DNA from 3 places in the Hominiventricola sp. genome. Region 2 is predicted to be linked to each of the others. Evidence: riboswitches for the same ligand, from Rfam matches in the RefSeq annotation. Region 2 holds a riboswitch; each other region holds the start of a gene.

Region 1 (10,626 bases), on a different contig from region 2:
TCAGTGTTTTTCCAAACTGATCATTTCCTACTTTTCCAATAAAGGAAGTTTTCTTCCCAAGGTTATTTAACATGGAAAGTACATTGCAGGGAGCACCTCCCGGATTGGCTTCGAAAAGTCCGTTGCCCTGTTCACTCAGTCCGTTCTGGGTGAAATCAATAAGAAGCTCACCAAGAGCGATTACGTCGTATTTTTTCATAAGAAAAGCCTCCGTTCTTTAATATATCTATTGTACAAAAAAAACTGGTGCTTGAAAAGAGATACTTGTCATATTTTCGATTGATAATTAGGAAAAATCTGTGCTATAATTCTAAACTGTTGTGTATAAAGGATAGAAAGGAAATAGAAATACGGATGAATTCTTTAAAACCTATGTTATTGACTTCTTTAAAGTCATACAGCCGGGAACAGTTCTTTAAAGATGTGACGGCTGGAATCATTGTGGCGATTATCGCGCTGCCGTTGTCCATCGCACTGGCACTTGCATCAGGTGTGGGACCGGAGGCAGGTATTTTTACCGCAATTGTAGCGGGATTCGTGATCTCTGTACTGGGAGGGAGCAGTGTGCAGATTGCTGGTCCGACTGCAGCCTTTGCGACAATCGTGGCAGGAATTGTGGCAAGAGACGGACTGGATGGTCTGGTCATTGCGACAGCATTGGCAGGTGTGTTCCTGATTCTTATGGGACTTTGCCATTTTGGAACGCTGATTAAATTTATTCCATATACGATTACGACTGGTTTTACATCAGGAATTGCAGTGACTATCGTTATCGGGCAGCTGAAAGATTTCTTCGGTGTGACCTATCCGGATGGGGTAAAACCGATCGAGACCATGGAAAAACTGGAAGCATTTATCGGAAATATCAGTACGGTAAATACAGATGCATTGATTGTGGGTGCTGTCAGTCTGGCAGTCCTGATTGTATCTCCTTACATTTTCAAAAAAATTCCGGGTTCTCTGATCGCAGTCATTGTGGGAATCCTGATGGTGCAGTTTCTTCCGCTGAAGGTATCTACCATCGGAAATCTTTATACTATCAGTAATGCATTGCCATCCTTCCATCTTCCGGCACTCAGTCTGAAGTCGGTGGAAGCAGCCGTACCGAATGCATTTACCATCGCAGTGCTGGCTGCCATTGAGTCTTTGCTTTCCTGTGTGGTGGCCGATGGTATGATCAATGGAAAACATCGTTCTGACATGGAGCTGGTAGCTCAGGGTGCAGGAAATATTGCCTCTGCTCTGTTTGGAGGCATTCCGGCGACAGGAGCCATCGCAAGAACAGCAGCCAATATTAAAAATGGCGGGCGCACGCCGGTGGCCGGTATGGTACATTCCATCACACTGGTGATCGTTCTGGTCGTGCTGATGCCTTATGCTGGTATGATTCCTATGCCGACCATTGCAGCGATTCTGTTTATCGTAGCTTATAATATGTGCCAGTGGAGAACCTTCAAACATCTGGTGGAGACAGCTCCAAAGAGCGATATTATCGTGCTGGTAGTTACCTTTGTGCTGACGATTGTATTTGACCTCGTCGTAGCAATTGAGGTCGGCATGATTCTGGCATGTCTGCTTTTCATTAAACGGATGAGCGACGAGACTCATGTGGACAGCTGGATCTATATGGATGATGATTCTCAGATGGTTGATGAACATCTGCAGAAACTGTCTAAACAGATCCGGGTATATGAGATCACCGGACCGCTGTTCTTCGGTGCAGCCAGTGCCATTGAACATATTGTGGTGAAGGATTTTACGAAGTGTGTGGTATTCCGTATGCGTGCAGTTCCGGCGTTGGACAGTACCGCTATGAATGCCCTTCATAACCTGACGAAATACTGTGAATCAAAGGGAATTGCGCTGGTGTTCTCCCATGTGAATGAGCAGCCAAGACATGTTATGGAAAAAGACGGATTTCTGGAACTGGTCGGAAAAGAGAATTTCTGCGCAAATATTACAGAGGCTCTGAACCGGGCAGAAGAGATTGTACGTACGGCGAAATAAAAAAGGACATAAAATATCCGGGAAATCATCTGGTATGGTTTCCCGGATATTTTTATGCCAGAAATCCGCCAGCACTTAGGACATAGATCCATAATGTCATGGTAACAGCGGAGAACAGAGTGGTTGCTGCAACACAGCTGGCGGAGAGGGTACCGTCGTGTCCCATATTTTTCGACATGACATAAGATGCCGGAGTGGTAGGACTGCCCAGCATAATGAGAAGAGCGATGAGCTCCTGTCCGCGGAACCCGAATTTGATTGCAATGGGAAGGAAGATCATATCTAATAGCATTAGTTTGCAGAAGGACGCTGCAATGGTGGGTCCCAGTTTTTTGATTGCCTTGGCACCTTCGAAAGAAGCTCCGATGGAAAGGAGCGCCAGTGGAGTGGTCAGACTTCCAAGAGTGTTGAATGTCTTCTGAGCCATGGCCGGCAGGCCGATGGGCAGCAGATTGTAGATAGTACCGATCAGAATGCCATCCAAAATCGGGTTGGTCAGGATACCATAGAGGATGGCACCTGGATGAAGCTCACCTTTGTGGGATGGATTTTCAATGGTCAGAATCAGCACTGCAAAAATATTGAACAGCGGCACGCTGCCGAGCATCATAAGCGGAGCCATACCGGAAGTGCCATAGATATTCTGGATGAAGGCTACGCCAAGGATTGCTGCGCTGCTTCGGTAACAGGCTTGCACGAATTCACCGGTCAGACTTTTATCACGCAGGAAAATACGTGCCAGAATCCAGATGACGATGATGGAAATGGCGGTGGCTCCGAAACAGAACAGAACGAATTTGCCATTGAAATTTTCCGTCAGGTCAATGGATGTCATATCACAGAACAGCATGGCCGGAAGTCCGACACGAAAAACCAGCTTATCTGCCACGGAACAGAATTCTTTTGTCAGAAACTTTTTTTGCCCGAGCACATATCCTATGATAATCACGATAAAGATAGGAAGCGTGGAATTCAGGCTGAAAATCAGATTACTCATATGTAATGCCTCCGTCGCCGGTCAATGACCGGAATTTGTAGAAATAAATCTTTGTAAGTATATCATAAAATGGGAAAGAAAAAACTGGAAAAATAAATTTGTCAAAAGTAGACAAGAATTGTAAACAAAGTGTAAACATAGTTGCTTTTTCTGAAACAAACAGTATACTGAACATATCTTAAGATATTTCAAATCGTTCGATAAAGAAATCCCATGACTAAATATAACGACAGGAGGAATTATGTGAGTAACCTGAAACATGCAGTTATGAATATGGAAATAGGAAAAACAAAGTACGATCAGACCATGAAAGAACTGTTGTCGGACAGACAGGTGCTGACCTGGATTTTAAAACGTTTTGTGCCGGAATACCAGAATTGTGAACTGGAGGATATTGAGAAGAAATATATTCAATCGGAGACAATTATGGTGTCGAAAATTGGAGTGGAGCAGGGCAGTGAAAACATCCAGGGGATAAGAAATGAGGATGCGGTACAGGGCGAGGCAACTGTATTTTATGATGTACTTTTCCATGTCTGGTATCCGGGCATGAATGGAAAACAGATAGGCATGTACCTGAATCTGGAAGCACAGTCTGACTACTATCCAGGTTACCCCATAGAGCCAAGAGGAATCTATTATGCAGCCAGGCGATTGACAGCACAGTTAAAAAAGATTGATAAGGATACGAATTATGGAGCTTTACAGAAAGTGTGCAGTATCTGGCTGTGTATGGGGAATGTTCCAGTATATGAAGAAAATACAGTAAGCTTGTATTCTTTAAACAAAAATGATATAATTGGTACAGCAAAAAGAAACGAAGAGATCTATGATTTGATGAGCGTCATTATCATGAGATACAATGACAAAACAGAATTGAAGGATAAGACACTTCAAATGCTACAAACATTATCAAGTGACAGACTTTCAAAAGAAGAAAAACTGGAAAAACTGAAGAATCTGGGAATGCGTGTGGATGACCGGATCAAGGAAGGAGTTGGGAAAATGTGTAATATGGGAGATTACATAGAGGCAAAGGCGATCAAAAAAGGAATCGAGCAGGGAATAGAACAAGGCATATCAAAAGGAAACGAGCAGACAGAGATCAGATTTGTAAGAGTACAATTGGAAAAGAAGAAAAGAACCCCGGAAGAAACGGCTGAGCTACTGGATATGCCATTAGGATATATTCAGAAGATAGCAGATATACTGCAGACATGTGCTGGAGCAAGTGATCTGCAGATCGCGGGAAAATTGGTGGATATGAGAGTATAATAAATGTAAAAGAAGTGTCTCATAATATTAAGTTGAAAAGGAGAATCATATCAAATTATCACCTACAGTTTACATTTAATTCACGTTTCGGTGCTATGGTACACTGCAATTAACGATAAAAGGAGGAGTAAACGCATATGCAGCAGGTTAAGAAACCAAAGAAGCCATTGATATTTTATTATGTTCTTGTGCTTCTGGTAATGTTTGTATTAAATACGTTTGTAGTTCCTGGTTACTTAAAGCATCAGATCAAGGAAGTAGATTATGGTACGTTCCTGACCATGCTGGATGACAAGGAAGTAGCAATGGCCCAGGTAGAGGATGATGTGATCTATTTCACGGATAATAATAAAGACAATCCTACTTATTATTCAACAGTGCCCTTCCCGAATGATACGAGTCTGGTGGACCGTCTGATGGCATCGGGATGCGATTTCGGTGCAGTGCAGGAGCAGGATTCATCATTGTTTGATCAGATTATTCTGGTAGTGATCCAGATTGCTATTTTTGTCGCAATTGGACAGATTTTGTCCAGAATGCTGATGAAAAAAATGGGCGGAGGCGGACTCGGCAATGCCATGCAGTTTGGAAAGAGCAATGCCAAGATCTATGTAGCCAGTGAGACGGGGATCAAATTTCGTGATGTGGCTGGTGAGGATGAAGCAAAAGAGCAGCTTCAGGAGATTGTTGATTTCCTCCATAATCCGGCAAAATATCAGGCGATTGGTGCAACGATGCCCAAAGGTGCCCTGTTAGTCGGCCCTCCAGGAACTGGTAAAACTTTGCTGGCAAAGGCGGTAGCCGGTGAGGCGGAAGTACCCTTCTTTTCCATCTCCGGTTCGGAATTTGTAGAGATGTTCGTTGGTATGGGTGCGGCCAAGGTAAGAGATTTGTTTAAGCAGGCAAATGAAAAAGCACCGTGTATCGTGTTCATTGATGAGATTGATACCATCGGTAAGAAGAGAGATGGCTCCGGCATGGGTGGAAATGATGAGCGTGAGCAGACGCTGAACCAGCTGCTCACCGAGATGGATGGTTTTGACGGTTCCAAGGGTGTTGTGATTCTGGCAGCAACCAACCGTCCGGAAACGCTGGATCCGGCACTCTTACGTCCTGGACGTTTTGACAGAAGAATTCCGGTAGAACTTCCGGATCTCATCGGCCGTGAGGCAATCCTGAAAGTTCATGCCAAGAAAGTAAAACTGGGAGATGATGTGGATTTTCATGCGATGGCAAGAGCAGCAGCCGGAGCCTCTGGTGCAGAGCTTGCCAATATGATTAATGAAGCAGCTCTTCGTGCGGTCAGAAGTGGGCGGACCTATGTAAACCAGTCAGATCTGGAAGAGAGTATTGAAGTGGTTATCGCCGGATATCAGAAGAAAAATGCCGTACTTTCTGACAAGGAAAAACTGATTGTGGCATACCACGAGACTGGACATGCACTGGTAGCGGCGCTTCAGAGTCATTCTGCCCCGGTTACCAAGATTACGATCATTCCGAGAACTTCCGGTGCCCTTGGCTATACGATGCAGGTGGAGGAACATGATCAGTATCTTCTGAGCAAAGAAGAACTGGAGAACAAGATTGCAACTTACGCAGGCGGACGTGCGGCAGAGGCTCTGATCTTTGGTTCCATTACTACGGGTGCTTCCAATGATATCGAGCAGATGACGAAACTTGCAAGAGGTATGATTACCCGTTATGGTATGAGTGATGAGTTTGGCATGATGGCACTGGAAACGGTAAATAACCAGTACATGGGCGGAGATACTTCTCTGGCATGTGCAGCGGAGACGGCAGCCGTTGTGGATGAGAAGGTAAAAGCCCTTCTTAAGAAGGAGTATGACAAAGCTATGACCCTGTTGACGGAGAATAAACAGCAGCTTCATGCCCTTGCAAAATACCTGTATGAGAAAGAGACGATTACAGGAGATGAATTCATGCAGGTGCTGAAAGAAAATTCTGGTGTAAATTGACGAACTATAAGAAATATGATATGCTTTCCTATATGCAAAACCATCAGAAAGTGCTTAGTGAAGCCTAACAGGGAATCGGGTGAGAAGCCTGAACGGTCCGGCCACTGTAAGCGGGAATGAGGAGACTGCAGTAACCATTGCCCTATAAGGGTGAGAAGGGAAAGTTCTTCCTTAAAAGACCGTGAGTCAGGAGACCTGCTATCTGATCTGGGAGAGCTTCCGAAGAAAGCAGATCCTGAAAATTTCTGACAAAGAAATACATTCAGATCAAAAGAAAAATGAGGGAGTCTTCGCGGCTGTGTTGCGGGGACTCCTTTTATTACGTGGAGGGAAAACACATGGTATCATTTATTGGAGCGGGTCCTGGCGACCCGGAACTTCTGACTATTAAGGGAAAGAAGATTATTGACAGCGCAGATGTCATCATTTATGCAGGTTCTCTGGTCAATCCACAGGTATTGGCAGATGCAAAAGAGGGAGCTGTTATTTACAACAGTGCCCTGATGAACCTTGATGAAGTCATTGATGTGATGAAAGATGCAGAAGACAAAGGTCTGAAGGTTGCCCGGGTTCATACGGGAGATCCGGCTATTTATGGTGCTCACAGAGAGCAGATGGACAGACTGGATGAACTGGGCATTGACTATGAGGTGATTCCGGGTGTCAGTTCTTTCCTTGCAACTGCAGCAGTGTTAAAGAAGGAATATACCCTTCCGGGCGTGAGCCAGACGGTGATCCTGACCCGTATGGAAGGACGTACCCCAATGCCGCCGAAGGAAAAGCTGGTAGATCTGGCAAAGCACAATGCAACCATGATCATTTTCTTAAGCGTTGGCATGCTGGACGAGATGTCTGCGATTTTGAGACAGGAATATCGTCCGGAAACTCCGGTAGCTGTTGTCTATAAAGCGACCTGGGAAGATCAGAAGATTGTCCGCGGTGATCTGACCAATATTGCAGAGCGCGTGAAGGAAGCTGGCATTACCAAGACCGCTCTGACCGTAGTCGGAGATTTCCTTGGAAATGACTATGATCTGTCCAAACTGTATGACAAGACCTTTACCACAGAATTCCGAAAGGGAGTGACGGAGTAATGGGAATCTCACTGATCGGAATCAGTCATCATAATACGCCGCTGGCTGTCCGGGAATTGTTTGCATTTCCGGCAGAACGGCAGCAGGAACTGATGAAAGAAATGATCGCGAGAGACATCGCAGAAGAATGCGTGATTATCAGTACCTGTAATCGAACAGAGGTTTATATTTATACTGCCTGTCCGGGAGGTAATTTTACGGAACTGCAGGATCTGGTGCTGGAATTTGCCGACGCACAGGATGTGGAAAATATCGGCGACTATATCCGCTTTTATAATGGAAGCAAAGCAGTACGCCATCTGTTTCATGTAGCATCAGGTCTTGAGTCCATGGTTATGGGCGAGGATCAGATCCTCGGCCAAGTGAAACGTGCCCATGATCAGGCAAGAGAAACGGGCACCTGCGGCGTCTATCTGAATACGCTGTTCCGCTATGCGGTAACGGCAGCCAAGAAGGTAAAGACAGAAACGGATCTTTCCAGAACCAGTGTGTCCACTGCTACCATGGCCATCAAGGCAGCAGAACAGGGACTGGGAACCCTTCATGGCAAAAAAGTTATGATCATCGGTGCATCTGGCAAGATCGGAAGCACGGTGTTAAAGAACCTCCAGTGCATTGATGGTGCGGAGGTTTATATTACGTCCAGAAATATGGGACAGGCAGGAGAAGACCATCATCACAAGATTACATACCGCGTTATGGAATATGAAAAACGGTACGAGCTGGTCAATGAGATGGATGCAATTATCAGTGCCACCAGCAGCCCTCATTATACGCTGACTTACAGTAAGATGGCGGAGAAGCTTGTGACAGAGAAACCCCGTGTACTGGTGGATCTGGCAGTGCCGATTGACATTGAGGCAAAGGTGGAGAAACTGCCGGGAATCATGCGTTATGATATTGATGATTTCCAGGAGCTTGCCCGGACAAATAACGAAAAAAAACAGCATGAAGTTGTGGCTGCGGACCAGATTCTTGACGAAGTACAGATGGATTTTGAACGCTGGATGGTATTCCAGCTGGCATTGCCGGATGTGGCTTCTTTTAAGGAATGGATGGAACAGGAAGTGGAAAAAAAGGGACTTGATAAAGCCATTGATAAGATGTTTTACCGTCTGCGGGATCATTCCACTCCGGCAGAGCTTCACGCACTTTTTGGACATTTAAAGGAGATTGAATAATTTATGGGAAAATTATACGTAGTCGGATTCGGCCCCGGCGGCTATGAGCATATGACAGAGAAAGCCATTGAAGTGATTAAAAATGCGGATGTGGTTACCGGTTATACCACTTATGTAAATATTTTAAAGGAATTCTTTCCGGATAAAAATTACCTTGCAACGCCGATGATGCAGGAAGTAAAGCGCTGTCAGATGGCGGTAGAGGAAGCAATGAAGGACCAGACCGTTGCTATGGTATCCAGCGGCGACAGCGGTATCTACGGAATGGCAGGTATCATTTATCAGGTGGCAGAAGAGATGAATGCCAATATTGAGATCGAGACAGTCCCTGGTGTAACGGCAGCCAGCGCGGCCGCTTCTGTACTGGGCGCTCCGCTCATGCATGATTTTGCAGTGATCAGCTTAAGTGACCTGATGACTCCATTTGATTTGATTATGAAGCGTGTGGATTGTGCAGGTCAGGGAGACATGATCGTCTGCCTCTATAATCCGAAGAGTAAGAAACGTGTAGACTATGTAGAAAAAGCAGCTAATATTCTGATGAAATACCGGAAACCGGAAACTCCGGTGGGCATTGTGAGAAATGCGGGACGAAAAGATGAGACTTCCTGCATCACTACTCTGGGAGAATTAAAAGATGCAGACATTGATATGTTCAGTGTGGTGATAGTGGGTAATTCCCAGACATATACAAAGAACGGAAGAATGATTACTCCGAGAGGTTATCAGGTATAAGGAGGATAACATGCAGGATCTGATAAGGATCGGAACCAGAAAGAGCCGTCTGGCACTGGTTCAGACAAATATCGTAAGACAGAAGATAGAAGAGGCATTTTCGGGCATCCGGGTGGAGATCTGTGAGATGTCCACAAAGGGTGACGAGCTTCTGGACCGGACATTAACGTCCTTTGGCGGAAAAGGCGTTTTTACCCAGGAACTGGAGGAGGCATTGCTGGATGAACGGATCGATCTGGCAGTGCACAGCGCCAAGGATATGCCTATGGATTTCCCGAAAGGGTTGGGAATCGGGGCAGCATTAAAGAGAGGTCCTGTGGAGGATGTGATTGTTACAAAAGACGGAACGAAGCTTGTTGACCTGAAACCAGGAAGTGTGGTAGGTACCGGAAGTTTAAGAAGAGAGCTGCAGATCCGGGCACTGAATCCGCTGGTGGTCATTCGGCCTATCCGGGGTAACGTACAGACGAGACTTAAAAAACTGACAGATGGTCTCTATGATGCCATTGTACTGGCATCCGCAGGACTGGAACGTCTGGATATGGTATCCGGCGGCGAATTTCATTTTGAAAAATTGTCACCGGATCAGTGCCTTCCGGCAGCCGGACAGGCAATTCTGGCAGTGGAGACGAAGAACGGACATCTGACAGAAGTGATGGAAGCATTGAATGATGCAGAAGCGATGGCGATGTTAAGTGCTGAGCGTGCTTACCTGAAAGCGATTGGCGGCAGCTGTAATGCGCCGGCGGCAGCGCTGGCAAAAGTGGAGGGAACGAAGCTTTCCATGGAAGTGCTGTTTGCACAGGACGCAAAACATGTAAAGCGGACATCCGGTTCCATTGAAAATGGAATTCAGCCTGAGCAGGCGGAAGCCCTTGGACAGGAACTGGCACGGAAAATCTGTCAGGGAAAGGTATGGCTGGTTGGAGCAGGACCGGGTGATGAACGGCTGGTGACCCAAAGATGCTTATCCTGTATCCGCAGCGCAGATGTGTTGGTCTATGACAGTCTGGCAACGGACTCCCTGCTCAATGAAGCAAGACCGGATGCAGAGCTGATTTACGCAGGAAAACGCTCTTCCCATCATCATCTGAAACAGGAGGAGACCAATGCGCTGCTCATCCGTCTGGCAAAAGAAGGAAAGAATGTAGTCCGCTTAAAAGGCGGAGATCCCTTTATCTTCGGACGCGGCGGAGAGGAAGCCCAGGAACTCAGAGAAGCAGGTGTGGATTATGAGATTGTACCGGGCGTGTCCTCCTGTTATGGAGCACCGGCTTATGCAGGTATTCCGGTGACTCATCGGGATCATGCTTCTTCGTTTCATGTGATTACAGGACATGAGGGTGCCCACAAGGACAGCA
Region 2 (10,626 bases):
TCTGCTTACCACGCATTATATGGAAGAAGCAGAAACCCTCTGTGACCGGGTCGGATTCATGTGCGACGGTGTTCTGGAGGAAACCGATGCGCCTCGTTCCATGATTGAAATGCTGGGACGCTATACCGTGGACGAAGTCTGTCCGGGCGGTATGAAAAACCACTATTTCCATAGAAAGGAGGACGCGATTCAGTTTCTGTCCGACTGTCCACAGGAAACTTCACTTCGCAGCACTACGCTGGAGGATGTCTTTCTTGAAAAAGTTGGCCGACAGCTGGAACGCAAATAATGATGGGAATCCTTACTGTATTATGGGAAAAATGGGTGGAATTCCGCAGAGATTTTTATAAAATTACTCTGGCGGCCATGATTGCGCCACTCCTCTACATTCTGGTATTCGGCATGGGAATCCAGACCATGTCTCACGGTCAATCCTATTTAAACTTCCTGATTCCAGGCGTGATTGCCCTGACTACCATGAATGGAAGCTTTAATGCCATTGCCCAGAACCTGAATGTACAGCGTCTTTATGAGAAGGCCTTCGACCAGGTTATGATCTCCCCGACACCTCTCTGGCAATTCATTGCAGGACAGGTTATCGGAGGAAGTCTCCGGGGACTTTATGCCGGAATCATTATCATCTTACTGGTGCTTCCCATCGGAACCGGACTTTGCTTCAATGGCTGGTCCTTCCTTCTGATGTTTTTAAACGGAGCTGTCTTCTCCACCATTGGAGTTGTCGTCTCCTTCTATGCGAAAAACCATACGGATGTACCACGTTTTTCCAACTATGTCATCATGCCGATGGCTTACCTTTGCAACACTTTCTTTTCTTCCAAGTCCATGCCTGACGGGATCAGACAGCTGGTAGAATTTCTTCCGCTGTCCCAGACCAGCGCTGCTCTGCGAAGCATTGCCAACCACGAAACATTCTCCTATACCAGTATTGGTATACTGGCTCTCTATCTGGTCTGCTTTGCTGCCGCCGCCTCCTGGTTCCTGTATAAAAAGAAAAACTTGTAAGCATCTTTGAGCAAAGGAAAGGAAAATTGATCATGAAAAAAATATTACTCAGTGTCCTGCTGGCACTGGGATGCTGCACATCTGCAGCAATTCCTGTACTGGCTTCTGAACAGTCTGCTGTCAGTGAATCCCTCTCCTTAGAGGATGGTGAATATGCCATTGATGTTACCATGACCGGAGGAAGCGGCAAGGCGACTGTCCAAAGTCCGACACTTTTGACTGTAACGGATGGTGTTGCCTATGCTTCTATTACCTGGAGCAGCACCAATTATGATTACATGATTGTCGATGGGCAGAAATATCTGAATGAGAGTGGAGAAGGTTCCAATTCTCATTTTACGATTCCGGTACCGGATCTTACCACGGATCTTCCGATTATCGCAGATACTCTTGCCATGGGAACACCTCATGAAATCAAGTATACGCTTACTTTTGACCCATCCTCCATCGATTCCAAAAGCAGCCTGCCGCAGGAAGGAGCCAAACGGGTTCTTATAATGGCAGCCATTATCATCATCGGCGGCGGAATCCTCAATCATTTCGTCAATGAGCGCAGAAAAATGGACTACACCGGAAAACGGAAAACAAGATAATAACAAAAACAGCATGTGAAACCTCTTTATAAAGATTTCACATGCTGTTCTTTTTATCGTATAGAATTATAGTTTACCAAGCTTCAAGGCATATTCTTTTAATTCTCTCAACCCTTCTCCAAGACTTCCCAGGTTTTCTGTATCCAGTGTACAGATCACTTGCTCACAGTTGTCAATCAACTGCTTTGCACGTTCCATATGTACCTCTGAGAATGTTGTAAATGCTTTCTCTGACACCACTTCGGCTGCCAGTGCTTTTGCCGAAGGATAGTCAAGATCATTTTCCCACAGAATTCCTGCCGCAAAAGGTATCCCTTCTCTTTGCAGACGCCGGAATACACCGGTTCCGGTACCGTTTCCGGTCAAAACAAACACCTTTGGTTCGCCCTGTACCGCCGGAAGCTCCAGATCACCGGTCAGTTCATCATAGGAGCCGGTGGTCATCTGATACAGTTTCGGAATGTAACCTTCCGTGAAAATCTCCTCCGGTGTTCCGAAGCGGTCCACCCGGTCGCCGCGGACACAGGCAATCTTATCGGAAATCCGTCCTGCCAGATCCAGTTCATGAAGGGACATGATGACCGACAGTTTTCTTGTCCGGGACATATTTTGTATAATGGAAAGAAATTCCAGCTTATAGCGGATGTCCAGAAAAGAAGTCGGTTCATCCAGGACGATGATATCCGGCTGCTGGCAAAGTGCTCTGGCGAGCATAACCCGTTGTTTCTGTCCGTCACTGGTTTTCGTAAAATCCCGCTCCGCCAATTCTTCAATATGAACCAGCCTCATGGATTCGTCTACGATCTTCCAGTCTTCCTCAGAAAGGACGCCAAATTTTCCCGTATAGGGATACCGTCCCGTAGACACCACATCTCTGCAGTTCATCATCTCCGGCCGAACCCGCTCTGTCAGTACCACAGACAGCTTCTTAGAAAGCTCTCTGCCGCTTAATTCTTCCATGTTACTTCCATCCAGCACAGCCACACCTCCAAGAGGTTTTAACTGCCGGATAATATTTTTCAGAATCGTCGTCTTACCTGCTCCGTTAGGTCCAATCAGCGTCAGAATCTCTCCTTTTTTCACGCTGAGTTCAATGTCTTTGATTAACGGTACTCCGTGATAGCCAACGGTCAGTCCTTTGGTATAAAAATAAAATTCTTCCATGATCCTACTCCGCCTTCTCTTTCTTCCGGTGAATCATAATATAGATCACCACCGGAGCACCGAATACTGCCGTCACTGTACTGATGGACAACTCTGTAGGGGCAAACATGGTTCTCGCCAGCAAATCGCAGAAAAGACAGAATGTCGCACCCCCCAGAAAGCAGGCAGGAATCATAAGAATGGGTTTTGCCGTTCCAAACAGATTCTTTACCAGATGAGGCACTGCAATTCCCACGAAGGATACGGGACCTGCAAATGCCGTCACACAGGCAGATAATACGCTGGATAAAAGCACCAGAAGAATCCGGAACATCTGCACATTAAGGCCCATATTTCTCGCATAGGATTCTCCCATCTGATAGGCACTTAATGGCTTGGACAGCAGGAAAATCCAAATCAAAGTGACACCTGTCACAATTGCCATAATTGACACATTATTCCAGGTAATGCCGGAAAAACTTCCCTTGGACCAGTTATGTAAATTCACAATGTCCGCGTCATCTGCAAAGGTGACAATAAAATCCGTAATAGCCGAGCAGATATAACCAATCATAACACCGCTGACAATGAGCATGGACATCTGATCCATCACCCTCGACATAAGGATGACAAATCCCATACAGATCATAGCTCCCACAAATGCGGCAATAATCATGAGCCAGGAGCTTAATTTCAGAGCATTTCCAAGAGATGCCACCATGACTAAAGACACCATCAGCTTTGCGCCAGAGGAAATTCCCAAAGTAAAAGGTCCCGCAATGGGGTTATGAAAAAAGGTCTGCAGAAGATAACCAGACAGCGCCAGACCGCCACCCAGGATTGCTGCCGCCAGCGCTCTCGGGAAACGGATACCCATCACAATATCCGTATAAACATCATCTGCTCCATTTCCAAACAAAATCTTCGGAATTTCTGACACCGGAATGTTCACACTTCCAATGCATACATTCAACACCAGAAACACCAATACCAGTACCAGCAAAATTGCAAATGCGGCAGTATATCTGCCCTGTCTTTTCTTCATAGTATCACTCCAGTTTATAGAGATAAGTAAGATCTGCATCATCCCCGATCAGCATCTTGTGAATATCCGAGGTAATGGTTCCCAGCTCCATCGTGGACTGGTACAAATTCTTCGTCGTACAGTATACATTTCCATCCTGTACCGCTTTGAACTTCTCCAGCATAGGACTCTTCCCTGTCAGATCTGACAGAGTCTGCATGCTTCCATCAATAGTACTGTTATAGATAATATAGTCTGCATCCTTCGCCCCTGCATAGAACTCTTCCATCTGCATGGACATGGTGGAAGCCACGTCATCTTCATCACCCAGTTTATCAAAAATGTATTTGCCGCCTGCCAGTTCAATCATCTTTGGCAGATAATCCGCAGACTTCCTGACATTGACCTCTCCGTTGGTCGTAATATAGAAAAATGCAACGGTCTTTCCGGTCTCTTCCTCCTCACCGATGGATGCAAAGGCTTCATTTTCTGCTGCGAAAGCCTCCTCCGCTTCCTTTTCATGTCCCGTCAGAAGTCCATAAAGTTTCACCCATTCTGTCCGTCCAAGTGGATTTTTCTCATAACTGGAGTGATCTGTCAAGACCGGAACGCCAAATTTTTCCAGCTGTTCCTTCACTTCCGGTGTATGGGAAATCATGGTATTTTCAATGGCAAGCTCACAGTTTTCTGACAGAATCTGCTCATAGTCCGGTGCAGAGTATTTTCCTGCATAGAGAATATCTCCTGCCTCCATCGCCTCTTTTGCCGCTTCAATGTACCAGGAGTCTGTTTTTAATGCGCTGAACCGTACACTATCCAGAGCATCCAGTGACACAAACATATCCATAACAGAAGATGCCACCAGATATATATTATGTAATGGCTGCTGAAGTACTGTAATATCTTTGGAAAGGTCATCCGGTGCGGTTTTTCCTTCCGGCACCACCAGATACTGTCCGTCATCCGCAATCGTTACCAACGCATATCCATCCTGATAATAATCCACGGAAAACTCTTCCGCATACTCCAGTTCCATACTGTGGTCATATTCAAGTTCTTTGCTGATCTCTGTATTCTTCTCTGACATTCTGCCTGCAGAACCACAGGCCGTCAGTGAAATTGCCAGTACCGCACTTACGATACCTGCCGCTATTTTCTTCTTCATCACATTTTCTTCGCTTTCTTCTTTTTAACCAGAACAATCGTCACAGCTGCTGCAACGATCACCACCAACATGATGATTCTCTGTTGGGTTACCACTGATTTTTCTGATTTCAAAGAGGCGCTGTTAAAAGTCAGTGTATATTCGATTTCATGTGGAACGCTCATGGCTGTCGTATCCGCAACTATTTCCATGGGTTCATCAAATACGGTCACCGGAATCTGAAAAACGGAATTGCCCTCCTCATTGACCGGGTCATACTGTACATCTCCCACTTTCATATAATCGTAATGAGAACTGCTCCACTCAATCCGGGCCGTTGCCTGTCCATTTTCAACGGTCAGGATAGCCGGAGAACTGATTGTTGCACGACCACTGCCGCCTTCCAGTGTTACATCTACTGCATATTTTCCATCTGCGAGATCAGATGAGACGGATTCTGCACTGCTTTCCGCAGCCTGAACCGCCATATTCTGTGATCCGGCACCTGTTGCAAGAAGAACTGCTGCCAGCAGAATTCCTGCCGTTTTTGTCAAAATAGTTTTCATTTTCATACTTTTTCCTCCATAGCACAACGACCCGGGCTAGGCCCGGGCCGTCGGTATCACAGTTCTTTTGCTACTGTTCTTCTATTTTTTCCGGATTGGAAACACTTACTTTATGATCATACCAGGTTCCTTTCGTTCCGATCAATGCCAGATCAAACTCTTCATCGAGCGCTGGAACCGGAACATCAAACCCGTTCACTTCTTCGGTCATACCATCGCTGTAGGTAACCGTATCTGTGGTCGGCTGCAGAAGTTCTGCGCCTTCCTTCTGAGCATCCTCTGCAAGTCCCGGATAGAGATTCACAATATTCTTGGACGGCATTGATACATGAATCGTCATAATGCCATCTTTTACCGTCAGAGTTCCTTTTCCTTCACATGCTTCATTTACATGGAACATGCTGCTGTCTGTATCAAATTCTGCTGTATAGGTTCCATCTTCCAGTACTGCTGCTGCAGTCTTTTCTTCCGTTTCTTCCTGAGCATCCGCCTCGTCCGATGTCTGCTCCTCCGTCAGAGCATCCGTGCCTTCCTGCTCCTCTGCAGGTGCCTCGGTCGCCGCTTCACTCTCTGCCGCCGGCGTCTTACTGCCTCCGCAGCCTGTCACCAGTGCGCAGCTCATTACCGTCATTCCTAATAATGCGATGATTTTCTTCTTCATTTCCAGTCTTCTTTCCTAGTTCTGATTACTCGTTAATGGCTGCTGCCGTATGAGCAACATAGAGTTCCTGAACAGCCGGAATCTCACCAAGGCCAGCGATCTGAGTATCTACGCTTTCAAATTTTCCGGAAGCCTCAAACTGGCTCTTCCAGGAATCATCATCATCGCCTGCCATATCGTTGTTTGCATGATCGCCTGCTACTACCATCAGCGGACGAAGAATTACTTTGGTGTAACCTGCATCGGCAACTGCCTGAATAACGTTCTCACAAGCAGTCTCTTCCGGCTCACCCTCTACAGTTCCGATAAATACGTTCTCATAGCCAAGTTCTCCCATCTGGGACTGCATCTGGCTGTAGGAAACTTTTGCAGTATGGGAAGTACCATGTCCCATGAATACAAATGCAACACCGTCTTCTTTTGCAGCGTCAAGGCTGTCATAACCTGCAGTCTTTACTGCCTCAGCAGTGATATCTTCTGCAACTGCTTTTTTATCATCATTCACTACGGTAGCGTCATCTCCAACTTCACCAAGCAACGGCTCAGCAACTTTTACAGACTCAAATTTATCTTCGTATGCTGCAACTGCCTCGCACAGCTCATCATACTCTGCACCATGCATCAGATGGGTCGGCTGAACAACCAGGTTCTTAACACCGTTTGCTACTGCGCGATCCAGTGCCTGATCCATATTATCAATAGCTTCGCCATCACGTGCCTGTACATGGTTGATGATGATCTGAGCGGTAAATGCTCTTCTTACAGACCAGTCCGGATTTGCTTCCTGAAGGGCATCCTCGACACCTTTGATATCAGCTACACGACTGTCATTGAAGGAAGTTCCGAAGCTTGCCACCAGAATCTCATTCTCACCGATCTCATCCTGGTTACGCGGATCGTCTTTGGAAGCATCACCGGTGTCACGTCCGAAGTAGTCCGGATCTGCGTTCTCGCCCTCGACCAGTTCTTTCTGTGCGTCGGTCAGAGCATCCCATGCTTCTTTGGCTGCCTTGCAGTCTTCGTCAGTAGTATCGGTTCTCTCCTGAACGTAGATTTTGTCAATCAGAGCTGCTACATTGTCAGCTGCTGCCTGATCTGCATCCTCGTCTGCTGCTTCTGCAGTATCGTCTGCCTCAGTGGTCTCCTCTGCTGCAGTATCATCTGCTGCCTCAGTAGTCTCCTCTGCTGCAGTATCCGTTGCCGTACTGCTGCTTCCACATCCATTTACCATGGTTGCTGTCATTGCTGCTACGCAAAGCATTACTACAAGTTTCTTTTTCATCTTAATCTCTCCCTTATGATAAGATATTTTTTTGTAAGTAATTGAAAGTTCGAACATACTCGGGAGAAATAAAAAATCCAACGCATGAGAATGCAGCTGGATTGTATAGAAAAATATATTTTTCGGTACAATCAAACCTCGTGACCTGGAGTTAAAAAACGTTTTTGTTTCTTTCCCGTACCGCAGCTGGCAGGTCTCCTGGCTTTCAGCTTTTCCGCACCGATCGTCTTCCCAAGTCCATGACTGACCCAGTGACATTATGATCATGCAACGCTGTATACAGTGACGAGCTCCGCACAGGCTTTTCACCTGTTTCCCTATTCTCCGTAAAAACGGCACCAACTACTTCTTATTCTATTTTCGAATCACTTAACTATATGTACTATACCACTTTATCTCAGATACAGCAACCTCTTTTTTCGCGGCAGGATATTCTCCTGCCGCTGCTCTATTCTGCAATGAAAATTACAGCATACTCTCCGGCTTAAAAAGAGATTTTACATGATCAATCTCTTCTTTTGATGCCTTTTTCGCCGGAACATAATAAGATTTTTCCCGGGCAATCTGATATAACTGCTCCTGTGCGGTCTCTGCCTTGTTCCTCATCTGTTTGAGGGTCTGTTTTAACTGCGGATCCTCACTTTGGGAAATATATTCCGCATACATTTTCAATTCTCCATTGATGCCGGTCAGCGCATCACTGACCATGGTTTTTTCATTCATCATCCTGTACGCCCTCCTAATTTAAAAATCCCATCAACTGCTGTTTATTCTCTTTTGCTGACTGAGCTGCCTGCTGGAAATACTGTTTCACACGGCTGTCAGTTGCATTTTCCGCGTAAGTCTCAAATTTTGCCTTACAGGTTTCGCTTCCGCCGATGAGATGGCGAAGATTCTGGACATCCAGTTCTGATAACTGTGACATAAAAAATACCTCCTTGTTTTCCATACTCCTGACTACGATTCCAGTATGTGAAAACAGAGAGGTATTTATACCTGACAAATACAGGTTACAGTTCGTCGTAGAGACGCTCATACTGCTTTGCAGAACTCTCCCAGGAGAAATCTGCCTGCATGGCCCGTTCTACTATTTTATTCCAGGAACGTTTTCTGTCATAATAAATTTCTTCTGCATAGCGAATTGCCTCCAGCATTTCGTGGGCATTATAATTTGTAAAGGAAAATCCGGTTCCGGTTTCCTCATATTCATTGTATGGTTCTACTGTATCCTTCAGTCCACCGGTCTCCCGTACGATCGGGAGCGTTCCGTAACGCAGACTCATCAATTGACTTAACCCGCAGGGCTCAAACAGGGACGGCATCAGAAATGCATCACTGGCTGCATATATTTTATGTGCCATGGCATCGGAATAATAGATGCATGCAGCCACCTTATCTCCGTATTTCCAGGCAAAGTGACGGAACATATTTTCATATCGTTCCTCACCTGTGCCAAGCACCACTATCTGCACTGCATCCTGACACAATTCATCCATAATGCAGTCAATCAAATCAAATCCTTTCTGATCCGTCAGACGGGAAACAATTCCGATCATCATAACTTTCTTATCTTCCGGGAGTCCCAGTTCCTTCTGAAGTACCAGCTTGTTCTTCCCTTTATTCAGTCTGAAATTTCCAACACTGTAATGATCTTTGATGAGGGGATCTTTCTGCGGATTCCACTCGTTATAATCCAATCCATTTATAATTCCGGTGAGTTCTCCCGCTCTGGCACGCATGAGACCATCCAAATGCTCTCCATAAAACGGAGTCTTGATTTCCTCCGCATAGGTACGGCTGACCGTCGTGATACGGTCTGCATAAACGATTCCACCCTTCAGGTAATTTGCATCCCCGAATGCCTCCAGTTTGTCCGGTGTAAAATAAGACATGTCAAGACCTGTAGCATCCTGTACCGTATCAATATTCCATACCCCCTGAAACTTCAGATTATGAATCGTCATAATTGATTTCATATTGGCGTAGAATTCACTCTCATGGAAGCTGTCCTTTAAGTATACCGGCACCAACCCTGTCTGCCAGTCATGACAATGTACAATATCCGGCTGATATCCAACCACCGGAAGAATTGACAGCGCTGCCTTAGAGAAAAAAGCAAATTTTTCCACATCCTCATGAATATATCCATAGGGTTTGTCACCTGCAAAATAATATTCGTTATCTATAAAGTAATACTGGATTCCTTCGTATTCCATCTCCATAATTCCCACATACTGGCTCCGCCATGCCATATCCATATAGAAATTTGTGACGAAATTCATTCGTTCCTTCCATTCAGGTTTGATACATTTGTAATTCGGAATAATGACTCTTACTTCATATTTATCTTTATCAAAATATTTCGGCAGTGTTCCCGTTACATCCGCAAGACCACCGGTCTTAACAAACGGTGCACACTCTGATGCAATAAACAGTACCTTCTTCATACTTTCCCCTCCAGTTCTTGGCTGTATACATTTTATTATACATCACTGCTGAACTGTTTAAAAGCAGAATTAAAAAATTACGCCTGTTTTTTGTATTCCAGCCGGATTTTGTCTGCAATTAGTGCAATAAATTCCGAATTTGTAGGCTTTCCCTTGCCTACACTGACTGTATAACCAAAAAGCTCGTCAATCGTGTCCATCTTACCTCTTCCCCATGCGACTTCAATCGCATGCCGAATGGCCCGTTCCACACGACTGGGTGTGGTATGATGGTTTTTCGCAATGGTCGGATACAGAACCTTTGTAATGGCATTGAGCATGTTCATATCTTCCACTGCCATCATAATTGCATCTCTCAGATACTGATATCCTTTGATATGTGCCGGTACTCCGATCTCGTGGATCATGTTCGTCACGTCCGTCTCCAAATTCCGTTTCTGATAAACATTTCTCGTTTCGTAGGGTATTACCTGACGAATTTCCGCCTTACGGCTCTGTTCTGTTTCTTTCAGACTCTGGATCCGGCTAAGCAGCATATCATGGTCGAAGGGCTTCATGATATAGTAACTGGCTCCCAGCAGAAATGCATTTTCTGTAATTCGCTCCTGACCAATCGCAGAAATTATTACAAATTCAGGTTTTTTCTGAATGTCAGGATCCTGTTCGATTCTCTCCATCACGGAAAGGCCGTCAATCTTTGGCATAATAATGTCAAGCAGCATAATATCCGGTCCTTTTTCCTT
Region 3 (10,626 bases), on a different contig from region 2:
CAATATAGTAGGTTCCCGGCTTATCAAATGTTACACTCCAAGTTCCACCTTCACCTGCATCAAAAACTTGATCTGTCAGCATGCGGTCCTCTCCAAGAACTACATATCCCTGAAGACTTCCATCAACTGCAGCTTCAAAGGATTCCGAACCGCCATCAGCTACAGAACTGGTATCATATTTTAATGTCTTTCCAGTCAATGCCTCCCCGGCTGTGCATGTATAAGAGTCGTGTTCAAAGGCTAAAAATGCTCCGGTTGTCCAGAAATTCCAGTTCGCAAACATGGCAAGATCAACAGAATCATCATCTGACAGCAATATATAATCTGCTGTAGCTCCCCAACCTTTACTCATCAACGGATATACATGATTTCGATAGTACATCAGGTTCTCATCATGTCCCCAGAACTGCTGCATATAAAGAGAGGTCGGACTACCCGTAATATTCAACACTTTATTGGTCGATTCGTATGCAGTGTCACCTTTCATATTCATTACAGGATCATACTGATCTGCTTCAGTTACTCCGTTTTGCAGCCGGCCCTGCCCGCATTCATCTTCAGAAAGTCCCATGCAATAACGTTCCAACAGATAAATATATAAATGCAGTAATGTCGGACGCCTGATTAACTCATTGTCGATATATGCTCCCGTTCCATCTTTTGTGTGATACCGTTCAAAATCAGTAAGTCCATATGGTTCCAGTGAAAACCACGGAATATTAACATCCAGATGAGCCAATGTTGTATCATCTTCATCGTGTCCTACAATGGGAATTCCATCGCAGGATACTGTCACAACCACATGTACGCTTTCCTGGTCTGTCTCTTCATATGAATAAGGAGATGCATCAGCTGGATCCTTTGCAAGAACCGGCTGAACAGGAAGCGTCAGTAACAGTGCAATTGCCAGAAAACAGGCACTGATTCTTCTAAAAATTTTTAATTTCTTATTCATGCCTTCTTCTCTTTCTCGTCAATACCCAAATGCAGCCAATCATTGCTACTGCTGCAAGAACAATCCAAAGCATCGGTCCCTGATCTCCCGTCTTGGCAGACTGCAGATTCTGAGGTGTAGACGCTGCTGCTGCAGCTGTATTTGATCCAGAAGTTGCTGTCTCTTCTGTTTTACTGGAGGAATGATGGTGTTTCTTTCCCGGCTTTGCTTTTGCCTCGATGGTCAGGGTAGCCTGTGCCGGATCTTTCTCTGCTTCCGGTGCATCCCGGGTGATTGCCTGACTCTCTACGTCCATCTGTGCAGAATCAATGGTTACTTTTGTCGTACCGGCTTTTTCCGTATGAAATGCCAGCTGAAACACTTTTCCATCCTGCTGTTTTTCTCCATATTTGAGAAGACGCAGTTTTCCGTTCTCTTCCTGCACCGTATAATCATCCAGACCTGTTGATGCCTTCTGGTCAAATGTCAGATAATCCTTTTCATAAGAAAATGTCAGATCGGCTGTGTTAAAAGTTCCACCCGGTGCAGCTACTGTTATATCCAGAAGTACTGTCTGATCTGCTGTTACGGTCTGATCCTTCCCAATTCCAATCCGATAGTTTTCTGCTGCTTCAGACGGAATGCCGGCTGCCAGGCTGAATGCCATCAGAAATGCTGCCAGAATCAGCCCTTTTTTTCTATTCCATTTCATGTTCCGTCTCCCTTATTACTTGCTTTCTGCCGGAAATTCTGCAATTTTTCCATTGACGCGGGCATAAATCATTGCCGCATCTGCCGTATTAATCTTGCCATCTCCATTTACATCCGCTACTTTTTGCTGTTCTTCTTTAAGTGTTACCTTGCCATTAATGCTTGCGTAGGTTAATGCAGCATCCGCTGTATTAATCTTACCGTCTCCGTTTACATCTCCATATACTATAGAAGATTTTACATCATAACTTACCTTACCATTGTCCGTTTCCTTCAATGTATTCCAGTAATCCGTTGTAGCAAAATGCTCACGTTCTACTCGAAATGTATCTTTCCAATCCGCTGTCATATCTTTTTTCGCCGTAAATGTCAGCTGACAGATCTCCCCGCTTCGTAGAGCAACTCCTTCAGATGTTGTATCTACAAAATTAACACTATAACAAGGTTTTTGTTCCGAACCATAGGTCATCGCTTTTGTACTGACCTGTGCGTCTTCACATGCGGTTCCTATCGTACTCTTCTTCAGAGAGAAACTATCCGTATCAAAATAAACCCGGTAGTCGAAACAGATCACATCATTCACTGCTTCATCCAGTGTCAAGGTCAATGTAATATCACTTCCACTGGTCACCTTCGTCTGATCGGATGTCACTTTTACCTCAGCAGCCGACACTGGCAGACCGGAACCGGCCGCCAGTATCAGTGCAAGAAGAGCTGTAAATCCTCTTCTTCCATATTTCATATAGGTATTCTCCTTCTAAAACCAAACCCTTTATTTCAGAATCTCAGATACAACTGCTGCTGCATCCGCAACCGTCAGATTTTTACTTCCATTCATATCAGCACGGAGGAATCTCTCTACAGATAAGATATCAAAATCGTCATATACTGGTTTGTACATATCATATACAAGCTGGGCATCGTTGATATCGATCTGGCCTGTCTTGTTGACATCTCCAGAATAATCAATTTCTGTCTTGGTTCCTTCCACACTTCCAAGATGTTTTACTGCTTCTTCTTTCATTTCCTGCTCAGCCTTATCAGAAATTACAAGACAGCAGTATCCGTCATACTTTTCAGACCAGTACATTGCGGAACCGTCATAAGTAAGTACTTTTCCTTCTGTCAGAGAACTGTCATTTGCAACAACCAGATACATTACCTTGCCATTCAGTTTCACATACTGATATACTTCTGCGGTTTTGTTCGGGTTTTTAGCCACATTTACCATAATGTTTGCACCGTCAATATCAGCTGCTGCAATGGTATAGGTACCGTCTCCATTATCTTTTACATTAACCGTATTCTCGCCTTTTACTGCGGTTACTGCATATACAAAATCTGCCGCTTTTGTAATCTTGAAAGTAAAGTCCTGATGAAGCGGAGCATTCTGACTGGTTCCTCCAACTACATCTCCGGCACCCTCACCTTCAAAAGTAACTGTTCCTGCTGTCTGCTCTTTGGCCACATTAATCTCTACTGGACCTGTAATCTTATCCCCTGCAATCTTGTACTGATTTGCAGTTCCTTCCTGAAGTTCTGAAGTAATCTCTGTACCACCAGCTGTAATCTTTACCGTATAAGCATAGTTGCTATCCTGCGTTAAAGTATAAGTATAATCCGTTCCATAGGTTGCTTTTGCCGGTGCCGTTACATCTGCAGCGCCATTTCCGGTAACTGTTACCTCATATTGTTTAGCTGTTTTGGTTGCAGTTACGGTAATGTTTCCATTGATCTGCTCTTTACTGATGGTGTAACTTCCGTCCTTATTGTCTGTCACTGTAAGCTGAGTATCACCGATCTTCGCAATTACATCATAATCATAATGTGTATTTTTTGCAGTAAAGGTATAATCTGCATCCGGAGTTGCAGTGCCTGCACCCTCAAAGTCGTCCGGAAGGGTTACCGTATATCCACCGACCGTAATGGTAACTTTATCAGTAACCTTTGTTGCTTCCGGCGCGTCATCACTGATTGCATGATCTGCCTTATCTACTTTTGCAGAAGTAAATGCCACTTCTGCCGTGCCCACCTGCTGTGCCTTAAAGTTCAGAGTAAATGCGTTGCCGAGCTGCTTTTCTTCACCATAACCAGTAACTCTTACACTTCCATTGGACACATCATTCGTGATGGTATATCCTTCACCAAGTGAAGTAGTATCCAGTGCCAGTTTCTCTTTATCATACTTAAGCGTTACATCCACCGCATTGTAAGTTGTTGCATTATCAGAGGCAATCTTTACAGTTACCGGTGCGGTTTCACCCATCTGAACTGTCTGGGTTCCTTCAAGATCCACTTTATAAGATGCTGTAGCCGGTGCCGGAGTTACCGTAACACTGACCGGATCTCCCGCAGTTACTTTATCTGCATCTACTTCTACCCATGTAGTATCCATAACAGATTCTCTTTTTACTTTAAAAGATACATCATCACTGGATGAAATATCATCTTTAGCAGTAAAAGTCAGGTTATAGATAGTTCCAGCTTTGATCGTAACTCCCTCAGAAGAAGGATCTACAAAGCTGACCACATAATACGCGCCATCTGCATCTGTCATAGGAGAAGAAATCTTCATACCATTACAAGAATTTCCATTTTCAGATCCTGTCATAGTAAATTTATCCGAATTATAGTAAAGCCAATATTCAAATGAGGTACAATTTGCAATATCTTCATCCAAAGTCAAAGTTACGGTAACGCTTTCTCCTGCTGCCACACTTGTCTTATCTACTGATGGTTTCACCGAACCGGCAAATGCTTCCAGAGTAAAGCCAAACATCATGCAGAAGCATAAGATGAATGAAATTGCTTTCTTTATCTGTCTCATACAAAATTCTCCTTTTTATTATTTTGCTGCTGGAAATGTTTCTATTTTTCCATTGACACGCGCATAAATAAGTGCTGCATCTCCGCTGTTAATTTTTCCATCTCCATTTACATCAGCTGCTTTCAACTGACCTTCTTTGAATTTTATTTTTCCATTGACATATGCATAAGTCAGTGCTGCATCTCCGCTATTAATTTTTCCATCACCATTCACATCACCATAAACAACCGTAGACTTTCCGAATGTGGTAGTCAGCGTCTTCAGTCCATAATTTGCATTGTCAAATCCATAAGTATAAGTAACAAGATAAGTACCATCATCCTGTTTCGTCACTTTTACATCATCACTGATATCTCTCCGCTCACCGTTTTTCAGATTGGATACGACCTTTAATCCTTCCGCAGTAATGGTTCCATCTTTCTCTATAACAGAAGTAGGTTGCTCCGTTACCTCAATAGATTCAATCTTAGATGTAATCGCCATCATGTAACAGCTATCGTTTTTGTAGTAGATCGTTCCATATTCATCTGCAATGGTAGAACAGATACAATACTGTGCCAGAGGACTTACCGGGGTAAATACTTCACTGTAACCAGAATCTGTTGTGGTCAGTGGTGCTGTCTGACCTTTCTTATCTTTCAATACAGAAACACCACCCGGCGTATAGTTATACGGGAGGTAGATATATACATATCCATCCTCATCTACATATCCCGTCGTTACCATAGCAGAAGTCTGCGGATAACCAAGGATTGCATATGCATATGCCTGGGTCATGGAACCATCCTCATTCAGATCATACACGCCAATGGCATGTCCTGAATTTTTCCCAAACTGGCTACTTCCTGAAATTCCAATATAAATTCTTCCGTTATACACAGATGGTGTACAGGTGGACATTGCCTGTGTATTTCCCTGTGCATCTGTAATTACTACAGACTGTTTATCTGTGATTTTCCCAGTCTCCCAGTCAATCTGTGCATTGCAGAGAACACCACCCTTACTGGTGAAAAATACTCTGTCAGATTCCGGATCGTGAGAAACATTGGATCGGATATCTCCGCGGATACCATCCCAGGAATCTACTACCTCTCCGGTCTCCCGGTCAAATACCAACAGACTTGCACCTTCCGTGCTATATCCACTGGCTCCATCATCAGTTCCTACTACCGCAAATTTGTCTGTTACATAAGCGCCGGCCCAGTAAAATCCTCCTGCCCGCTTATATGTCCAGGAAGCGACCTTTGCTTCTGTTTCTTCAGACGGCTCTTCATCGGCTACGCTAATACATGCGAAGTTAGCATCTTTCTCCTCACTGTTCCAGAATCCAGCATAGACATAACCATCTTTGTACGTAATCGGACAGTTCGGCTGGCCTTTCAGTTCATCCTGATATACCCAGAGGGAAGTCAGATCCTTTGCATTAAATGCCTGAATTCTTCCATCACTTAATCCCACAAAAATCATGCCATCGCCATAGGTTGCCGGAACAATGGAGAAACTGGAGGAACCTACCATAGTACCTTCCGCTACAACTGCTCCTGTGTTTCTGTCCAGTTTGCGGATTGTAGAACCTGTGTAAGTTACCAGATCTCCATCCACCATAATCGGAGATCCCGGTGCTGCTGCCCATCCTGTTCCGTATTTTACTGCCCAGAGCAGTTCTGCATCATCCGGATTATACGGCGTTTTTGATGTCGTAATACCTAACTCATCATCACCGTTTCGGAAATTTCCCCACTGTGCATAGATGGTCTTGTCGATATCATTATTGTCTTCTGCCCTCTCCAGCGTGATCTCCGCTGTACCTGCTTTTGCTACAAAATTATTTTTCTGGCCAATATAGCCATTTTTTGTTACAACATAGCTGTAGGTATCTCCGATCTGAAGTGTCCATGTTTTATCATGATTCGGCCAGATTCTGACACCTTTGGCATCCCGTACTACTACCAGTGCATCTTCCGGATTTGTTTCAAAAGAAACTTCTCCACTACCCAGATTTTCTATTCTGGTAATCTTTATCTTATAATCAGTACTAACATGCTCTACCGGATCAATCACCGAAACATTGATCTCATTCTCACCAAGCTGCAGTGGGATTTCATTACTGCTTTCCCCATTATACTGAATAACATAAGTTTTATCAGTAATTTCTTCCTGTTGGGCAGCTGTAATGACTACCGTATCTGCCTTTGTAGTTGCTGTCATATTCTGCCAGGTCTTACGATTGCTTTCTGTTGCTTCCCACTGAAATCCATTATCAATCTCAATTTCTGATCCGGATTTGTCTGCAAGTGCAAGTGTTTTCAGACAGGGAAGTCTTTTCACATGTACGGTTACCGTCTGCTCTTTCTTTTCTGATATAGAAGAAGCAGTAACCTTCATATCCTGTCCTGCACTTGATGCTTTCTTGGTCACTCCAAGGAGTCTTGTTCCAACACCTGATGTCAGTTTCTCGCTTTTTGCTTTTCCTGTAAACATCTGAGTCCAGTCAACAGAGAGTGTCGTATCCGCCGGTGCATCATCTGCAAGCGTTGCTATAATATAAGGCATTGCTGACTGTGCATCCGGAATATAGATTGTACAGTCTTCCGTTCCATTCCAGTGCCCTTCGATTTCCTTATCCGGCGCCTTATTTACATAAGATTCGAAGAACTTCACTCCCTGCAGATACTTTACAGATTCAGCTGCCTGCGCTGCAACCGATGTTTCCTGTTCTTCCTGAGCTGCCTGATCCGCAGTCGGTTCTGTGATTTGTTCTTCCTGTGTCTCTTCTTTCGGAGCAGATTCCGTCACCTGTTCCTCCTGTTTTACTTCTTCCTGACCAGGCTCCGTCGTCTGTTCTTCCTGTTTTTCTTTTCCCTGACCAGGCTCCGTCGTCTGCTCTTTCTGTTCCTCTTCTCCCTGAGCAGGCTCCGTCGTCTGCTCTTCCTGTTTCTCTTCTTCCTGACCAGGCTCCGTCACCTGTTCTTGTTCACCAGCTGTTTCATCGCCAGCTTCCTTTGTTTCATCAGTCACTTCCGCCTGTTCCTGACTCTCATCCTGAACAGCCGTCAACTCTGATGCTGCCGCTGCTTCTGCCGCATTTGCTTCCACAGGCAGACTGCCTGTTACCATAGCGCAGGTTAATATCAGCGCTAACACAGAAGCACATGTCTTTCTTTTCATCTTTTTCCCTCCTTATGATGATTTATTTTAAAAACGGGCAATTTCTCTTCCGCTGAAGTTACACATCCGTCGTGCAAACTTACAAAAAAAGCTGCAGAACTTAAAAGTTCTGCAGCCGTTTTTCTGCCAGTTTCAAAATATGTAATTAATTCTATCGAAAGTTTCTTCAGCAGGTCTTCTGATTTACATCTCAAGCGCTGGCTATTCTGCCTTCCCAGTCCCCCAGTGGCCGACTTGCGTCCTTGAATATCAACATCGATGCTTACAGCGGCGGTGCCATCCGGGAATCTCACCCGGTTCTCTCTTAGCTTTTTGTTCTTCTCAGTTCAAAAAGCACTGAAGTCTTACTTTCTACGATTTATAAATACTCACACAGAAAATCATTCTCCTGGCAATACTTATCAATTTTGCTGCCTTTTCTGCAACGTATGGTACAACTTCTGTTTACAATCCAGTCTCCTACAACCTCTGGATCACCTGGAATTTCCAGAACTTTTAATCGGTTACATCCGTGGAATACCCATTTGCCAATTATTTTTACAGATTCCGGAATTCGCACATATTCTAACTGCGTACACTTAAAAAATGCGCTGTCACTAATCTTTACCAATCCATTCGGAAGATGCAGTTCCGTTAATCCATTTTGATAAAATGCTTCTTCTTCGATTTCTTTCAATGTGGCAGGAAATTGAATGCCATCCAGCTCTTTGCATTTATAAAAAGCTCTAGGTCCAACTTTTTCCAGCTTTTCAGGAAGTACAATGAGCTGAAGTCGATTGCATTCACGGAATACTTCTGGAGAAATCACGGTACTGAGATTTTCTGTTTCATATCGTATCTCTCGAACAGCTTTATTTTCCATAAATGCATTTTTCTCTATATAACGGAGACTCTTTGGAATATCCAACGTTTTCAAACTGGTACATCCCTGAAATGCACTTCTCTGTACGGTTCGCACCCCATCAAGGGTAAGGAACCGCAGATTGCTGCAGCCCTGAAATGCTTCTTCCCCAATTTCTTTTACACTATTCCCGATCTGCAACCGTTTCATCTTAATATTATTCTTCATTGCACCGCTTCCAATTCTGCGGTACGGCTCCGCAATTCTTATCTCACGGTCAACCATTGACTTGCCCAAGCGCCTGTCAAACACATCATAATTGCGGTCTGATACCCAGACTCCGGTATGATAAATATTTCCCATAATTCCCCTTACTGATATTCTGTCTCGTTAAGATTAGCTATCCCTAATAATAAAAAAACACGTTTGCCCATGATACGCAAACGTGTTTATGCTCTGTCAAAAAATATCCAGTTATCGTATGAAAATCAAACCGTGATCAGTAGACTTCCTGGGTCACATTTCAAAATTCTGTTCTGGATTTTACCATTTTACAGATCTCTTCATGTTCACAGCGGCGTTGCCCCTTCGGATTTGCACCAAATTGTCTTTTCAGTTCTGTTGCTGTATATACAGTACCAGACACTCTGTATCACTTATGAGTATAGCTCATAAATCGTTAAAAAGCAATGCTTATTTGTCACCTTTTTAACGTAATTTATAAAAAAAAAGCCGGAACCATAACTGATTCCGGTTCTGTTCAGTTATCCAGCAGATAACTGACGCCCCTGCCAAGGAGTCGATGCGACAGGATTTGAACCTGCGACCTCTGCGTCCCGAACGCAGCGCTCTACCAAGCTGAGCCACGCATCGTTATTGTGTTTTGCCCCATCACCAGAGCACTTGCTTAGTATACATCGGTTTTGGGGATTTGTAAAGAGTTTTTTTTATTTTTTTAAATTTTTTTATTTTGGCTCAAAAAGCAGACCAGAAAGCAGGAAAATCTGAGGTCTTCCTGCTTTCTGAATATGAATATGTTAATTATTCATAAAATGATTTACTACTGCGGTCGCATCTTCAACCGTTACCGTTTTGCTTCCATTAACATCAGCTTCCAGGAATTTTCTCATGGAAACATTGTCAAAGTCACTATATTTTGCATTATACATATCGTAAACCAGCTGTGCATCGTTGATATCTACTAAATTACTTCGGTTCACATCAAAATCATATGCCAGTTCAACCTTCTCCGCAGACACCTCAGCAATCTTTGATGCAGCCTCCGTCTTCATCTGTTCTTCTGTATTTGCAGAAATCACAAGATAACTGTATGCATCGTATTCTTTTGACCAGAACATTGCGCTGCCATCATAACCCAGTACCTTGTCCTCTGATACAGTGCCTGAAGCGGTAACCAGCCACATGCTCGTTTCTTCCAGATCAAGATATTTAGATACCTGTACTTCCAGCTTCTGTTCTTCTTCTTTTTCTACCGTAACTGTCAGCTGTCCTCCGGTCAGTTTATTTCCCGGAATGGTATATTTGCCATCTTCTCCTGCGGTCAGTTCGTCGTCTCCCAGTTTTACAGTGTAAATATAACCATCTTCCTTATCAAGCTCAAAGGCAAAGTCTTCTCCATTATTTGCTTTCTGGGATGTTCCACCCTTAACATCTCCGGAACCGCTTCCTGCGAAAATGACCTCTGTCATTGTTTCCGGCTTCCGGGTCTTTTCAACAGTAATGACAATATCACCAGTCACATCAGAACCTGCAATAGTATAAGTCTTTTCGTCTGCGCCCAATACTGCACTGACAGTAGTCTCGCCTGCTTTTACCGTTACATCATAAGTATAGTTGGCATCCTTATCCAGGGTAAAGGTATAATCCTTCGTATAAGTTGCTTTATCAGCAGCTGTTACATCATCTTTTCCACTGCCTGCTACTGTAACATTATAAGTTTTTGGCGTCTTGCTGGAAGTGATGGTCAGATTTCCGGTAACATTCTTGATCGTATAAGAACCGTCTTTATTGTCTATTACGTCTGCTGTATCTTCGCCCATCTTTGCATCAATGGTGTAATCATAATGGAGATCTTTTGCAGTAAATGTATAGTCTGCACCAGCATCTACCTTGCTGTCGCCTATA

Evidence for each region. Region 2 has a riboswitch for cobalamin ahead of ACZMB2_RS02150 (sirohydrochlorin cobaltochelatase). Riboswitches for the same ligand answer to the same signal wherever they lie in the genome.
Region 1: linked by a shared signal. The riboswitch ahead of cobM (precorrin-4 C(11)-methyltransferase) and the one ahead of ACZMB2_RS02150 (sirohydrochlorin cobaltochelatase) in region 2 are both predicted to bind cobalamin.
Region 3: linked by a shared signal. The riboswitch ahead of ACZMB2_RS05820 (dockerin type I domain-containing protein) and the one ahead of ACZMB2_RS02150 (sirohydrochlorin cobaltochelatase) in region 2 are both predicted to bind cobalamin.

What each region holds. Positions count from the first base shown of each region.
Region 1 covers NZ_DBLYVB010000001.1:408,461-419,086, reverse strand. The annotation lists gene ACZMB2_RS01980 (carbohydrate kinase family protein) at 1-199, opposite strand, end outside; gene ACZMB2_RS01975 (SulP family inorganic anion transporter) at 355-2,007, shown strand; gene ACZMB2_RS01970 (AEC family transporter) at 2,060-3,004, opposite strand; gene ACZMB2_RS01965 (RpnC/YadD family protein) at 3,248-4,279, shown strand; gene ftsH (ATP-dependent zinc metalloprotease FtsH) at 4,417-6,255, shown strand; cobalamin riboswitch at 6,287-6,472, shown strand; gene cobM (precorrin-4 C(11)-methyltransferase) at 6,594-7,349, shown strand; gene hemA (glutamyl-tRNA reductase) at 7,349-8,530, shown strand; gene cobJ (precorrin-3B C(17)-methyltransferase) at 8,534-9,265, shown strand; gene cobA (uroporphyrinogen-III C-methyltransferase) at 9,276-10,626, shown strand, end outside.
Region 2 covers NZ_DBLYVB010000002.1:9,245-19,870, reverse strand. The annotation lists gene ACZMB2_RS02190 (ABC transporter ATP-binding protein) at 1-289, shown strand, start outside; gene ACZMB2_RS02185 (ABC transporter permease) at 289-1,023, shown strand; gene ACZMB2_RS02180 (hypothetical protein) at 1,056-1,616, shown strand; gene ACZMB2_RS02175 (ABC transporter ATP-binding protein) at 1,683-2,780, opposite strand; gene ACZMB2_RS02170 (FecCD family ABC transporter permease) at 2,785-3,804, opposite strand; gene ACZMB2_RS02165 (ABC transporter substrate-binding protein) at 3,809-4,948, opposite strand; gene ACZMB2_RS02160 (hypothetical protein) at 4,948-5,499, opposite strand; gene ACZMB2_RS02155 (hypothetical protein) at 5,564-6,154, opposite strand; gene ACZMB2_RS02150 (sirohydrochlorin cobaltochelatase) at 6,180-7,436, opposite strand; cobalamin riboswitch at 7,608-7,794, opposite strand; gene ACZMB2_RS02145 (spore coat protein) at 7,902-8,159, opposite strand; gene ACZMB2_RS02140 (hypothetical protein) at 8,176-8,361, opposite strand; gene glgA (glycogen synthase GlgA) at 8,447-9,883, opposite strand; gene spo0A (sporulation transcription factor Spo0A) at 9,961-10,626, opposite strand, start outside.
Region 3 covers NZ_DBLYVB010000006.1:43,037-53,662, forward strand. The annotation lists gene ACZMB2_RS05800 (dockerin type I repeat-containing protein) at 1-955, opposite strand, end outside; gene ACZMB2_RS05805 (LPXTG cell wall anchor domain-containing protein) at 948-1,646, opposite strand; gene ACZMB2_RS05810 (dockerin type I repeat-containing protein) at 1,662-2,387, opposite strand; gene ACZMB2_RS05815 (cohesin domain-containing protein) at 2,418-4,472, opposite strand; gene ACZMB2_RS05820 (dockerin type I domain-containing protein) at 4,491-7,640, opposite strand; cobalamin riboswitch at 7,792-7,996, opposite strand; gene ACZMB2_RS05825 (leucine-rich repeat domain-containing protein) at 7,999-8,844, opposite strand; tRNA gene ACZMB2_RS05830 (tRNA-Pro) at 9,281-9,354, opposite strand; gene ACZMB2_RS05835 (autotransporter outer membrane beta-barrel domain-containing protein) at 9,519-10,626, opposite strand, start outside.